2 regions of the Burkholderia cepacia complex sp. TUM26381 genome follow, and region 1 is predicted to be linked to the other one. Evidence: predicted binding sites of a transcription regulator. Region 1 holds the regulator's gene; the other holds the start of a gene.
What was found. Region 1 encodes FNR, which switches genes on or off when oxygen is low (the NO sensors DNR and NnrR bind a similar motif). Its sites were predicted from a motif close to TTGATNNNNATCAA; they were not measured.
Positions count from the first base shown of each region.

Region 2: the regulator FNR is predicted to act here: its motif matches at 1,567-1,580, upstream of ACWMMN_RS24500 (universal stress protein).

Region 1 is NZ_CM172007.1:3,352,101-3,356,857, reverse strand. Features, by position in the region: gene ACWMMN_RS31925 (T6SS phospholipase effector Tle1-like catalytic domain-containing protein) at 1-361, shown strand, start outside; gene ACWMMN_RS31920 (LysE/ArgO family amino acid transporter) at 443-1,063, opposite strand; gene ACWMMN_RS31915 (LysR family transcriptional regulator ArgP) at 1,174-2,067, shown strand; gene fnr (fumarate/nitrate reduction transcriptional regulator Fnr) at 2,116-2,862, opposite strand; gene ACWMMN_RS31905 (universal stress protein) at 2,966-3,433, opposite strand; gene ACWMMN_RS31900 (hypothetical protein) at 3,596-3,859, shown strand; gene ACWMMN_RS31895 (DUF3005 domain-containing protein) at 3,945-4,364, opposite strand; gene ACWMMN_RS31890 (hypothetical protein) at 4,643-4,757, shown strand, end outside.
Region 2 is NZ_CM172007.1:1,734,948-1,739,704, forward strand. Features, by position in the region: gene ACWMMN_RS24495 (cupin domain-containing protein) at 108-614, opposite strand; gene ACWMMN_RS24500 (universal stress protein) at 979-1,449, opposite strand; gene ACWMMN_RS24505 (PAS domain S-box protein) at 1,770-3,884, shown strand; gene ACWMMN_RS24510 (response regulator) at 3,881-4,528, shown strand; gene ACWMMN_RS24515 (lysozyme inhibitor LprI family protein) at 4,567-4,757, opposite strand, start outside.

The sequences.
Region 1 (4,757 bases):
GGTCAAGGGCAACTGGCTGGGCGGCATCGATCCCGCGGCACGCGCGACGTTCGACCGGTTCTTCGACCATTACGTGCACGACTCGATTGCCGGGTTCAAGAAACAGATGGATGACGGTCACGTCGGCTTTGCCGAATCGAGCCGCTGGTCGGTCAACCGCCAGTACTTCATGGGCAAACGCGCCCAGAAGTACCTGTACTGGCGCTACGAAGGTGACAAGGCCGAGCATGCCGACACGCGGGTGGCCAAGGCCGATCCGGCCAAACAGAAGGATCCGATGGCGGCCAACGAGCCTCAGCTCGCGAGCAACCAGCCTGCGATGACCGGCGGCGCGCTGCCTGACGCGGCATCGACGGCCTGATGCCGAGCGCGATGCCGTTCGCTATCGCGAACGGTTGACCTGAGGTCGCGGCAGACCGGATCTGCCGCGACACCCCTTTCCCTACCGCAACTGCACCGCCGCGAGAAACAGCACCATGCTGCCGATCGCACCATCCAGCACGCGCCACGCCATCGCCTTGCGGAACCACGGCGCCAGCAATCGCGCCCCGTATCCGAGCCCGAGGAACCATACGACGCTGACCGTCATCGCGCCGATCGCGAACGCGAGCCGCGCGCCTTCCGGCTCGCGCGCGCCGGCCGTGCCGATCAGCAGGAACGTGTCGAGATAGACGTGCGGGTTGAGCCACGTGAACGCGAGGGTCATCAGCACGATCGAGAGCCCGCTCTGCGGCGGCGGCGCGACCGCGTCGCCGCGCACGTCGAGCGTTTCGTGGCCCGGCTTGAACGCACGGCGCAGCGCATTGATGCCGAACCACGCGAGATAGGCGAGGCCGACATACAGCACCGCGTGAACGAAGGCCGGATAGCGCTCGACGAGTACCGATGCGCCGCCGACCCCCGCGCCGATCAGGATCATGTCGGACGCCGCGCACAGCAGCACGATCTTGCCGACATGCGAGCGCATGATGCCCTGACGGAGCACGAACGCATTCTGTGCGCCGATGGTGACGATGAGCGATCCGCACAGGGCGGCGCCGTGGGAGAAAGCGAGCCAGTTCATGATGATGGGCAGCGTTAGAAGCAGTAGACGAATGAATCGGGTAGCGCTAGTCTGCGGTCAGCATGAAGATAAGAGAAGCTAAATCACCTAATGCAGATTAAGGAAATCTAATGCTCGACTACGCGTTGCTCGATGCCCTCGCAGCCGTGATCCGGCACGGTTCGTTCGAGCGGGCGGCCAAGGAGCTGAATGTCACGCCGTCGGCCGTGTCGCAGCGCGTGAAGCTGCTGGAGGAACGGGTTGGCAGCGTGCTCGTCAAGCGCGGGCAGCCGTGCGTCGCGACGACGTCGGGCGCGCTGCTGTGCCGGCACACCGAGCGCGTGCAACTGCTGGAAGCCGAACTGGGCGGCCGGATGCCGGCGCTGCCGGGCCAGATCGCGAGTGCATGGCCGACGTTGCGCGTGGCCGTCAACGACGACAGCGTCGCGACGTGGTTCATCGATGCGGTCGGGCCGTTTTGCACGGAGCGCGAGACATTGCTCGACCTCGTGATCGACGACCAGGATTACACGGCGTCGCGCATTCGCGACGGCAGCGTGCAGGGCGCGGTGACCGCGCAGGCGGAGCCGATCCAGGGATGCCGGTCGGAGCGGCTCGGGCGGATCCGCTATCGCGCGGTGTGCTCGCCGGCGTTTTACGAACGCTATTTCGGTGCGGGCATCACGCGCGATGCGCTGCGCCGCGCGCCGTGCGTGATGTTCAATCCGAAGGACGGGCTGCAGGCGCGTTTCATCCGGCGCGTGACGCGCGCGGATCTCGATCCGCCGCAGCACTGGATACCGCACGTCGCAGGCTATCTGCGCGCATGCGAAACGGGGTTGGGATGGGGGATGTGCCCGGACCGGATGGTCGATCGCCAACTGGCGGCGGGTGAGCTCGTGGACATGTCGCGCGGGCGGACCATCGACATCGATCTCTACTGGCAGAGCTGGCGTCTGTCGATCGGCTGGCTCGACGATTTCAGCGCGGCGCTGAAGACGCGCGCCGCACTGTTTCTCGATTGATTCGGGATGCGATGCAGGCGGCGCGCGAACCGCGCGCGCCGCGCAGGATCAGACCTGATGCAGGCCGTCGAAGTCGACGATCTGCACGTGGCGGCCCTGCATTTCGATCAGGCCGCGCTTCTGGAACTTGGACAGCGTGCGGCTGACCGTTTCGAGCGTCATGCCGAGATAGCTGCCGATGTCTTCGCGCGTCATCCGCAGGTTGAATTCCGACGGCGAGTACCCGCGCTTCAGGTAACGCGACGAGACGTCGAGCAGGAACGCGGCGACGCGCTCTTCGGCATTCAGCGAACCGAGCAGCATCGTTTGCGACGTTTCGCGCACGATCTGTTCGCTCATCAGCTTGTGCATGCGCAGCTGCATCGAGCCGGCTTCCGAGCACAGGGTCTTCAGCGCGCTGTACGGGATCACGCAGACGGAGCTGTCTTCCAGCGCGACCGCGGTGCGCGGATGGGCATCGTCGCAGATGCCGTCGAGGCCGAGCGCTTCACCGGCAAGATGCAGGCCCGTGACTTGTTCGCGGCCGTCATGGCGCGTCGCGACGGTTTTCAGCGAACCCGAGCGCACGGCATACAGGTTGTCGAATGCGTCGCCTTCGCGGAACAGCGCTTCACCGCGCTTCACGGGGCGCGCTGCGCAGATGACCGACTCGAGGCGACTGAGTGCTTCAGGTGCCAGGCCCTGCGGCATGCACAGGTGCCGCATTGCGCACGACGAGCAGTGCGCGGCCTGGCGAGGAGCCCAGCTACCGGCATGAGGCGTGGCGGCGGGACGTGTGGCGACGGGCGTCAGCATGATCGTTTACTCCGGCGTTGAATCGACGGAATCATTGTCCCACCGCAAGTTGCCGCTGTCGGGTGACAAAACGTCGCGACCGGTGGCGCCTGCCGGATGGCGTTCAGGCGGCCTGTTCGTCGACGTTCGCGGCCGCCGGAATCAACAGCACGGGCAGCGTCGCGTGCCGCACGCATTGTTCGGCGATGCTGCCGAGCACGAGGCGGCGGAACCCGCGGCGGCCGTGCGTGCCGAGCACGAGCAGATCGGCGCCGAACGCTGTTGCGCCGTCGAGGATCAGCGACGAGACATCGTTGAGCGACGTCGCTTCGTTCAGCCGCGTTTCGCCCTTCACGCCGGCTGCCTGCATCAGCTTCGAGAAATCCCGAGCGAGTTCGTTGCCCTGTGCGACGAGCTGATCGCGCAGCACGGACGGATCGTAGCCGGGCACGTTGTAGTAGATCGCGGCGTTCTCGACGACGTAGAACGGCTGCAGCTCGGCGCCGTGCGCTTTCGCGAGCGCCAGTGCGGCATCGAACGCATGGCGGGACGTGTCGCTGCCGTCGACGGCAACCAGAATACGCTTGTACATAGTGTCTCCGAGTGGCGGGTTGAAACGAAGTCGGCCGGATGGCCGATCAGGCTGGGCAATGCGCAATGCTGCGAGGCAGAGTAAACCAACGGCGGGGACTTTGCAGCGAGGTGCCCGTCGGGTCGCGTGGTCGCATCGCGTCTGTTGCAGCGGCGAACGGCCATGCGCGCGGCGCATGCTGCACCGCGCGAGATGTGGCGCGTGGCTGGATCGATGCCGCTGTTCGCGCCGGCGGCGGAGCGCAGATGCACGCAGCGACGTGATGCGTTGCGTGGGTACGCGCATCGACCGTGCGCGACCGGCACATCGATGCACCGCACGCATCGCCATTCAATCGCAACTGCGCCGTTTCGACATGACTTCGATCAACGCAACGGCATCGGCACGATGTGCGGCATGCATGAAACCGTCGACGCCGATGCGTGAAATCGTTCACTCGTGCGTCGGTCGCACGCGCCGACCCGTCGGCATCGGTCGTCGACCGGTGCCGCTCCGCAAACGAACGACCGATTCAAACGCCCGGCTGGCTCGGCACGGCCGTCAGCTCGATGATGCGTTCCGGCCGCCGTCCGTGGCCGGGCCAGTACGTGCTGCCGTACATCCTGTGAACGGGGCCGAACCACGCATCGCCGGGCGATGGCGCGTCGAAGCCTTTCTCGACCACCATGTAGCCCGCGCGCAGTGCGAACGCCGGGTGGTTGCCGCCGGGGCGGCTGTCGAAACCGGCGAAGCCGTCGCCGGCTTCCGGCATCGCGTTGACGAGCGAGGCGTTGCTGCCCGTGATCTGGTCGGGCGAGAACGGCCCGCCGCCGGCGAGGCGCGACGCTTCGCGATTTTTGCCGTCGGTGTCGACCGTGCTGTCGTGCGTGTCGTCGTTGTCGAGCTCGATGCTGCGCGGACGTACACGACCTGTTTGACCGGATGATTCCATCGCGGCTCTCCTGGCGGCGAAACGCTCCGGATCGAAGCAAATCCCGTTCCGGGCACGACGGGAAAAGGCGCGCGGGCGATCGCCGCGGTCGCGCGACGCGCACTGATTTGTCATGATTTATTTCAGCTAGAAGACGCGTTTTCTACAGAGTATGATTCTTTTCCTGCGAAGCGGCGACAGGGGATGAAGTCTCGCCGCCTCTGCCCGCGCCGGGGCGCCGCAGCACCCTTAAAGACGGGTAGTGAACAACAAAGCAAGGGACTAGAGGTGGCGGATTCATGCAAGCGACTACTGCCTTCACGCACCGCGGTTATCTGTTGAACTGCGCGCCCGCGCGCGCCAGCGATGGTTCGTTCAAACCCTACGTCGTGATCTCCCGATCGAGCGACGGGG
Region 2 (4,757 bases), 1.6 Mb from region 1:
GCGACCGACCGGTGCATCACGCGCATTCTAAACGGGTTTGGCCGCGATCGCGCGGAACACCGGCCATCGGCGCGGGCTTTGCGCCGATGGCGGCACTTCCGTGACAGTCACACGTCGGGACGCGGCGCGAGCCGGGCGACATGCTCCGCGTAGTCGGGAAACGCGGCGGCCAGCGCGGCCGCATCCGCCAGCTCGAATTCCGAGAACTCGAAGCCCGGCGCAACCGTGCAGCCGACGAGCGCAACATGCTCCGGCGACGCGCAACGCGCACCGAACCAGCTGCCGGCCGGCACGACCGCCTGGAACACGGTGCCCGGATGCGTGAGCGGGTTACCGAGCCGGTGGATCGTCAGCCCGTCGCGCTCGTCGAGCACCCACACTTCGATCGGGTCGCCCGCGTAGAAATGCCAGACTTCGTCGGAACGGATCCGGTGCCACGACGAATACGCGCCGTCGCACAACAGGTAGTAGATCGCGGTCGACGCAGCGCGTGGCGCGCCGTCGGCCGGACGCACGACCGGATCGGCCGCGCGGTAGGTTTCACGGAAATAGCCGCCTTCGGGATGCGGCTGCAGGTCGAACTGGCGAATCAGGTCGGTGGCGGAAATCGGCATGGCGGATGACGTCGGTAAGGTAGGAAACCGGCATCCGGCGGCCGGCCCGGGTCATTACCCGTGCGACCGGTTCCAGCCGGATGCCCCTGCGTCGATCGCCGCGGCCATGCACGCGGCGAACAAGCGGACACCGGCCGATGCTGCCAGAACTGCATGCAGGGATGCAACCTCGCGCGTGCAATCCCGGTCCTGCGGGCGGGTTCGCGGCGCCCGCTTCCGGCGCGCTGCGACAGCGGCGACAGCCGCGCTTGCGCGCGAAGCGCCGGCCAGCGCTTCGCGTGTTTCATCGGGCAGATGTGCGGCACAAATGCATACAGCTGCGTCCTGCTCGGGCAGTGCATGCATCGACGCGTACCGCGTACGGCTACGCGGCCGCCGTCGCGCCCGGCTCGCCGTGCCGCACCAGCAACACGGGCCGGTCGGCCGCCCGCAGCAGCGATTCCGCGACGCTGCCGAGCAACAGCCGGCGCAGGCCGTGCCGCCCGCTGGTGCCCATCACGATCAGGTCGGCGTCGGCTTCGGCCGCCGTGCGCATCAGCACCGTCGCGACGTCCTCGCCGTACGCATCGAGCGCGCGCACGGTGCCCTGCACATGCTGCTGCGCGAGCACCGCTTTCGCATCGTCGAGCACCGGCGTCGCGGCATCGGTCGCGGCCGCATCGCCGTCGCGCTCGGCCGCGAAACCTGCGTCCACATCGACGAGTTGCGGCCGATGTTCGACAACATACGCGCAGGTCACTTCACCGCCGGACGCCGCCGCGATCCGGATCGCCTCGTTCAGCGCGAGACGCGCGCTCGGGCTGCCGTCGAGCCCGACGAAAATCCGCTTGTACATGGTCCGTCCCTCCGACCGGGCACGCGTCGCGCCTGGCGCCACGGCGGCCCGTTACCGCAAGCCGGCCCGATGCCGGCTCGCCTGCCGAACAGTCTGCCCCACGTGCCGACGCGCGCGTTGATGCGCGTCAAGCGCGGCCGGCGCGCCCGCTGCTTCACGCCATTTGCCGCAATTTCTGCTGACCCCATTACAAAAAACGTGTAAAACGCGCACAATTTCATCTTGAAAATAGTCGTTGCACGCAGCCGGTGCGAGTTTTCCCCGGTTTTGCCGCGCTGCCCGAGTGCCCCGGGCAGCCCGAACAACAGAATGGCCATCGAATGACCGCCAGTGGAACCCCGACGCGTGACGCCCGAGGGCCCACGCGCCTCCAGATCATGTTACGCCAGCCGCTCGCGGCCGGCGTCGTTGCGCTGTGCGCCGGCGCCGTGCTGTCGCTCGGCGTCGCGCTGCTGGTGCGCGAGCAGTGGCAAGGCGCCGTCCGTACGCGTTTCGAACGCCGCACGACGCACGTGACCGCGATGCTGCGCCACGAGTTGCAGGCCGGCGTCGCCGTGCTCGAAGGCGCGCGCGGCGCGTTCGGCCTCGTCCCGGACATGACGCCCGAGCAATGGCGCCGCTATGCGGAGACGCTCGATCTCGACAGCGGCCGCTCGCCGGTCCGTCAGATCGGCTATGCACCGCTGTCGCCCGCCACCCGCAGCGCCCTCGCCGGCGCGAAGCCGTTGCCGCCCGGTCCGCTCGCGGCCGCGGCGCTCAGCGCGCCCGCGTCGAACTCGCCGGTCGTCCGCTTCGGCGCGTCCGACGCGGCGCCGCTGACGCGCGCGCTTCAGACCAGCGACATCGCGCTCGGCGTCCACCCGGTCGACGACGATACCTCGCGCGACGCACGCACCCTTACGCTGTTCCTGCCCGTGACCACGTCGCCGCGCGCGGCCGCCACGCCGTCCGGCACGCGCGAAGCCGGTGCCGACGGCGTGCTGTTCGCGGCGCTGAGCCCGCGGCGGCTGGTGGAGCGCGCGCTCGACGCGGAACGCGGGATCGACCTGTGGATGACCGCAGGCGGCGATTCGCGCGCAATCGGCAGCCTCGAGACGACGACCGACGAGGCGTCGGCATCGCCCGACCTGCTGCGGCGCACCGACGTGCTGAATTTCGGCGGCACCGTGCTGACGCTCGCCTATTCCGCCGACGGCCGCCCGAGCGCGACCGGCGCGCAGCGCGCGGCCGGCACCGTGCTCGGCGCGGGGCTGATCGCGTCGATCGCATTCGCGGTGCTCGTCCATGCGCTGGTGCGCGGCCGCGCCGGCGCGGCCGCCGATGCCGGCGCGAGCAGCCGCGGCATCCTCAACGAGGCGCGGATGATGGGCATCATCCGTTCGTCGATGGAAGCGATCATCACGATCGACGAGAAGCAGACGGTCGTGATCTTCAATCCGATGGCCGAGCAGGTGTTCGGCGTGTCCGCGATGGAAGCGATCGGTGCGCCGCTGTCGCGCTTCATCCCCGAGCGGTTCCGCGCCGCGCACGCGAAGCACGTCGACCAGTTCGGCGTGACGGGCGTGTCCGAGCGGCAGATGGGCCGCCAGCGCGTGCTGTTCGGGCTGCGCGCGAACGGCGAGGAGTTTCCGATCGAGGCGTCGATCTCGCAGATCCGCGACGCGTCGGGCAAGCTTTATACGGTGATGCTGCGCGACATCACCGAGCGGCTGCGTGCCGAGAACGCGCTGAAGCAGTCGCGCGAGGAGTTGCGCGAACTGTCGGCGAACCTGCAGAACGTGCGCGAAGAGGAAAAGACGCGCATCGCGCGCGAACTGCACGACGACCTCGGGCAACAGCTCACTGCGCTGAAGATGGACCTGTCGGTCGTCGAGCAGCAATTGCGCATGCCCGGCCACGCGCAGCCCGGCGAAGGCGTGCAGTCGCACCTGCAGGGCATGCGGCGGCTGATCGACGCGACGGTCGCGTCGGTGCGGCGCATCGCGGCCGACCTGCGGCCGGTGATGCTCGACGATCTCGGCCTCGTGCCGGCGATCGAATGGCTCGCGAACGATTTCACGAACCGCTACGGCATCGATGTCGAGCGCCACATCGAAACCGGCGGCCTCACGTTCACCAGCGCAGGCGCGACCACGCTGTTCCGCATCGTCCAGGAAGCGCTGACGAACGTCGCACGCCATGCGGATGCGACGCGCGTGGCGCTGCGGCTCGACATCGAGGAAGGCTTTTGCGTGCTGCGCGTCGCGGACAACGGCCGCGGCGCGGCGCCCGGCGGTCCGGCCCACGAGGACAAATCGTTCGGCCTGATCGGCATTCGCGAACGCGCACACATGCTGGGCGGCACCGTGACGATCGACACCGCGCTCGCGCGCGGTTTTTCGATTACCGTTGCATTTCCGCTCAGCACCGTTCAACAGGAAACGCTCATCACATGATCAAGGTGCTCATCGCCGACGACCATACGCTCGTACGCGACGGTCTGCGGCACATTCTCCAGAACGCCACCGGATTCGAGGTGGCCGGCGAAGCCTGCGACGGCCCGTCGACGATCGCGCTCGTGCGCGCGACGCCCGCGCAGGTGCTCGTGCTCGACCTGTCGATGCCGGGCCGCAACGGCGTCGAACTGATCAAGCAGATCAAGGACGAGAAGCCCGCGCTGCGCGTGCTCGTGCTGACGATGCACGCGGAGCAGCAATACGCGGTGCGCGCGTTCCGCGCGGGCGCGTCCGGCTACCTGACGAAGGAAAGCGCGAGCGCGGAGCTGGTCGGCGCGGTCACGAAGGTGGCGTCGGGCGGCGTTTACGTGAGCCTCGCGATGGCCGAGCAGTTCGCACAGAGCCTGAACGAGCCGGCCGAGACGCTGCCGCACCAGCGGCTGTCCGACCGGGAATTCGACGTGTTCCGGCGCATCGCCGCCGGCCAGACGCTGACCGAGATCGCGAACGCGCTATGCGTGAGCGCGAAGACGGTCAGCACCTACAAGACCCGGATCCTGGAAAAGATGCAGATGCCGCACGAAGCGGCACTGGTGCGTTACGCGATGCGGCACAAGCTGCTCGACGAAACGGACGACGTCTAGCCCGGTATCGCGGGCCCGGCCGGGCCCGCGCATGCCCTTTACTTCGCGGGCACCGGGCACGCGAGGTCGCCCTCCTCGCAGGACAGATAGCCCTTCAGCGTTTCGGTGCGCGCTTTCGTCAGATCATCGAGGCAGGTCGATACGACCATCGGGTACACGCTGCCGCCCTCTGCGTTCGCGCTCGAGAAATTGCATTCGGCATCGCGGTACGCAATCCATGCGCGCTGCG